2 regions of the Candidatus Stoquefichus sp. SB1 genome follow, and region 1 is predicted to be linked to the other one. Evidence: a T-box and tRNA genes for the amino acid it is inferred to sense, from the RefSeq annotation. Region 1 holds a T-box; the other holds one or more tRNA genes.
What was found. The T-box of region 1 lies ahead of asnS (asparagine--tRNA ligase). A T-box ahead of a tRNA ligase gene usually reads a tRNA of that ligase, here a tRNA-Asn.

Region 1 (2,394 bases):
AAAACAGGTCCACCAATGACTTTTTCACAGATATAGCGTTCATGTTCACTATTTAAATCCATTCCCCATTCAACTTTATTTTCAAATTTAACATCAGCTTTTTCTAAAATTTCAATTGCTTTTGTATAAGTCATGCGTTGGAAATCACTGTTTTTAACATCAGTAATACGACGAATACAATCTTTATCAATCATTTGTTCAAAGAATTTCATTTCTTCTGGAGCATTGTCTAAAACATAATCAATACAGTATTTAACCATATCTTCAATTAAATCCATATCATCCTCTAAATCAGCAAAAGCAATTTCAGGTTCAATCATCCAAAATTCACTAGCATGACGTGAAGTATTTGAATTTTCAGCACGAAATGCTGGACCAAAAGTATAAACATCTCTAAATGCCATACAGAAAGCTTCAACATGCAATTGACCAGTAACTGTTAAGAAAGCTTCTTTACCAAAGAAATCTTTATCAAAATCTGTGTTATCAATTGTTGTTGCTCTAAACATTTCTCCAGCCCCTTCACCATCATTACCAGTAATAATTGGTGTATGAACATAGACAAATCCTTGTGATTGAAAGAATTCATGGATTGCCATTGATAAAACACTTCGCAATCTAAAAATAGCATAAAAAGTATTTGCACGTGGTCTCAAATGGGGAATTTCACGCATATATTCAAAAGAATGTCTTTTCTTTTGAAGTGGAAAATCATCATCACAAGCACCTTCTACAACAACCTGTGTTGCTTCAATTTCAAATGGCTGTTTCGCATCAGGTGTTAACTTAAACTTTCCTAATACACGAATTGCACTTCCTGTACTAATATGTTTCACTTCATCATAATTAGTTAATGCCTCAGCTAAATAAACAACCTGACAATTTCTAAAATATGTCCCATCATTTAAAGCTAAAAATCCTACTTTTCCATTATCTCTATTTGTACGTACCCAGCCATCTAATTCAACATATTCAAGACTTTCTGTCTCAAATTCTGCACCAGACATAACCATCTCATAGAGTTCTCTTACAGTCATAAATTCAAACATTCTTATTCCTCCTTCTCCAATAAAAAAAGCCATTCCTATCAAAGGAACGACTGATATCGCGGTACCATCCTTATTCATAATCAAAGATTATGCACTCTTAGACTCTAACGCAGTCTTACGGGATAGTCTACTTTATTTTCTCCTACCCAGTTCATTGAGTGTTCCATATTTTAGATATTTCTCTTGCTTACACCATCCAAGAGTCGCTTTCAAATATCATTAAAAATACGTTCTCAAATCATTACTTGTAACATTATTATTAACACTTTTTCTTTATTATTTCAATACTTTTCTTATCTTATTCATCATTTGCATGCATTTTTAAGACCAATTCCTGAATTGCAACGACAACATCAACAGTTTGCACGGCAACATCACTATGTACTGTAAAATGTGTATGTGTAAAATCAACAATTCCCTTGACTCCTAATGCCATCAAACGATCGACTGTTTCTTGAACATGATCACTAATAGCCAAAATAGCAATTTTACAGCCTTGTGGAAAAGTATCTTCTAAATCATCAATATGTAAAAGCTTTACACCAAAACGCTCTCCCACTTTATTTTGATCTTGATCATAACCACAAACAATTTTACCAACTGTATACTGCCAACGATTATACTTTAAAATTGCACTTCCTAAATTTCCAACACCAATTAGAATAATGGGTTCATCTAAACCTAATCCAAGAACATTATTTAAAATATTAATAATATCTTTTGTATCGTAACCAATTCCTCTTTTACCTAAAGATTCTTTACTTGTTAAAAAACCAAAATCCCTACGAATAGTTGTATCAAGAATACCTGTTGCTTCAGCCAATTCACTTGATAAAAAATTGTCTTTTCCTTCATGTTGCATATTTCTCAATGCTTTTAAATAAATAGGAAAACGAGACATTGTTGCTTTAGAAATTTTTTGATGCTTTTTTTCAATATGACTCATCAACACTTTCCTCCTCTAAATCATATGATGGCTTGACACTCAAGTCAAGTGCTGAAAACTTTTGATGCTCATACATAATCCGAGCTGCTGAGGCAATCATTGCGGCATTATCAGTACAATAGGCCATTGGTGGAAATAAGACTTTAATCGGACTTTCATCCATTAATTTTTTTCTCAATCCTCGATTGGCACTAACTCCGCCAGCAACAATAATTTCTTTGACCTGATAATCTTTTGCCGCTTTTATTGTTTTAGACACCATAACATCCAAAGCAACTTCCTGAAATGAACATGCTAAATCAACAGGAACAATATCTTCACCACGCTGTGAAGCATTATGACACAAATTAATCACTGCTGATTTTAAACCACTAAAAGAAAAATTATAGGATTCATCAT
Region 2 (2,394 bases), on a different contig from region 1:
CACTTCTTTTCTTTAATTCATATTTTTTTAATAATGTATAATCTTCTATATGATAGTTTATATCTTCATCCAGACATGCTAAAATCTCATATACATCTTTCAATATGTACCATATATTGTACTGTTCATCTTTCATTGGCTGAACTTTTTCATTGTTGAAATATATTCTAGTGATATACTAATTAGATTCATCGCACAAACAACTCAATAAATAATCATATTTTTGTACTAATGCAACATCTTCATCTTCACGAATTAAAGCATATAATATTTTATAAGCATTATACGTAATATGATCTGTTGTTACACTTATTAGAGAGGATGTGAAAGATGTTATACGATCCTCAAACTTTTGTGGCAAAGTCTTTAATTGTGCATATTTTTTTAAATTATATTTAACTTCTTGAATAGCCTCTTCTCTTTTAAGAGCAGTTTCTTTAACTTCGCTAATATACTCCATATTAAATTCGTCCAGATAAATGTAAAAAAAACGACAGTAACGAATGTTACTGCCGCTTTCTATGATTTTTCTTAGTGAACTCACCTAAAATAGTTCGGATAAATAGATATTTATATTGATTATATCAATACAATTTCTGTTTTTGAATAAATTGGTGCGGATGACAGGACTTGAACCTGCACGCCGAAGCACTAGATCCTAAGTCTAGCGTGTCTGCCAGTTTCACCACATCCGCAGCATATATTAAAATGGTGACCCGCAGGCGACTCGAACGCCTGACCCTCTGATTAAAAGTCAGATGCTCTACCGACTGAGCTAGCGGGTCTTATCTGGTGCCGGCTAAAGGACTTGAACCCTCAACCTACTGATTACAAGTCAGTTGCTCTACCAGTTGAGCTAAGCCGGCTTATAAATAAAAAATGGTGGAGGTTAACGGGCTCGAACCGCTGACCCTCTGCTTGTAAGGCAGATGCTCTCCCAACTGAGCTAAACCTCCAAAAAATATGGTGACCTGTACGGGATTCGAACCCGTGAATGCATGCGTGAAAGGCATGTGAGTTAACCGTTTCTCCAACAGGCCACAAAAATGGCGCTTGAAGTAGGACTCGAACCTACGACCGATCGGTTAACAGCCGATTGCTCTACCAACTGAGCTATTCAAGCATCTTGTTTGTGCTTAAATATATTATCACATCATACTCATTAATGCAAGTCTTTTTATAAAAAAAGAAGCCAATATTTTGACTTCTATACATATTCTCCATTTTTACCCCAATGATCATATTCTTCAATTGACATATATTGTTGGCAAACAGGTATTTTTGTAATTTCTTCTACCTCTTTCATTAATTTTTCAACAAACTCTTTTTTGTATGTGTATTCTATTTCATGAAATAATTGACATTCAATTTTCATACAATCTATTTCTTTTCCTTTAAAATACATAACTTGATTATCTTCAATATGAATCATGAGATTTTCTTCTTTTTTATTTGGTAAAATAGAGATAAGTTTACCAGCACTGCTTTTCAATGCCTTTTCTTGATTTAATGTTAATGTTTTTGTAGTTGTAAATGTTATAAATGGCATTTTTTATTCCTCCCGACTTTCTATTATATGTTAAAGTTCATAAAAAATATGACGAACTTTAATACATTTCATACATTAATTGACCTAATATTTGAACACCTGTTTTAATCTTTTCATTTGTAGGTGTAGAAAAGTTCATTCTGAAACTATGACATTCTTTCTGATCATCATCCAAGAATGCATTCCCAGGTACGACTGCTACTCTTTGAGCAAGTGCTTTTTTCACAAAATCCTGCATATTGATATGTTTTGGTAAAGTCACCCAAATAAACATACCACCTGTAGGAATTGTATATTCTACGGCTGGATGAAAATATTTTTTGATTTCCTGTAACATAAGTTCACATTTTGCCTGATATATTTTTTGAATAGATTGAATGTGCTGATCCATATCATATTCAGTTAAATATCTTGCCATGACTTTTTGAGCCCATAAATTAGAATGAACATCACTTGCTTGTTTAGCAACCGTAAATTTATTGATAATTTCTTGTGGTCCCATACAACATGCGATACGCATACCAGGTGCAATAATTTTAGATAAACTTGCTGCATAAATCACAAGACCATCTTGATCTAAAGATTTGATGGAAGGAATTGCTTCTCCTTCAAATCTTAAATCACCATATGGATTATCTTCTAATATAAGGACTTCATATTTTTTTGCTAACTCTAAAATTTTCTTTCTAACTTCTAATGACATTGTCATTCCTGTTGGATTTTGATAATTAGGAATGAGATACATGAATCGAGGCTTTGGTTTGGTTTGTAAGGCGTTTTCTAATGCTTCTAAGTCTAATTGTCCCTCTTTATATTCAACACCTCTTAAAAGCGCTCCTAATGAT

Region 2: it has a tRNA-Asn gene. The T-box ahead of asnS (asparagine--tRNA ligase) is inferred to sense a tRNA for this amino acid. The anticodon was not compared.

The regions. Positions count from the first base shown of each region.
Region 1 is NZ_LN852694.1:527,499-529,892, reverse strand. It holds gene asnS (asparagine--tRNA ligase) at 1-1,049, opposite strand, end outside; T-box leader at 1,089-1,300, opposite strand; gene BN1865_RS06360 (redox-sensing transcriptional repressor Rex) at 1,348-1,995, opposite strand; gene tsaD (tRNA (adenosine(37)-N6)-threonylcarbamoyltransferase complex transferase subunit TsaD) at 1,982-2,394, opposite strand, start outside.
Region 2 is NZ_LN852696.1:647,924-650,317, reverse strand. It holds gene BN1865_RS15640 (hypothetical protein) at 1-136, opposite strand, end outside; gene BN1865_RS15635 (hypothetical protein) at 179-460, opposite strand; tRNA gene BN1865_RS15630 (tRNA-Leu) at 613-695, opposite strand; tRNA gene BN1865_RS15625 (tRNA-Lys) at 710-785, opposite strand; tRNA gene BN1865_RS15620 (tRNA-Thr) at 791-866, opposite strand; tRNA gene BN1865_RS15615 (tRNA-Val) at 881-956, opposite strand; tRNA gene BN1865_RS15610 (tRNA-Glu) at 965-1,040, opposite strand; tRNA gene BN1865_RS15605 (tRNA-Asn) at 1,048-1,123, opposite strand; gene BN1865_RS15600 (hypothetical protein) at 1,208-1,549, opposite strand; gene BN1865_RS15595 (aminotransferase-like domain-containing protein) at 1,608-2,394, opposite strand, start outside.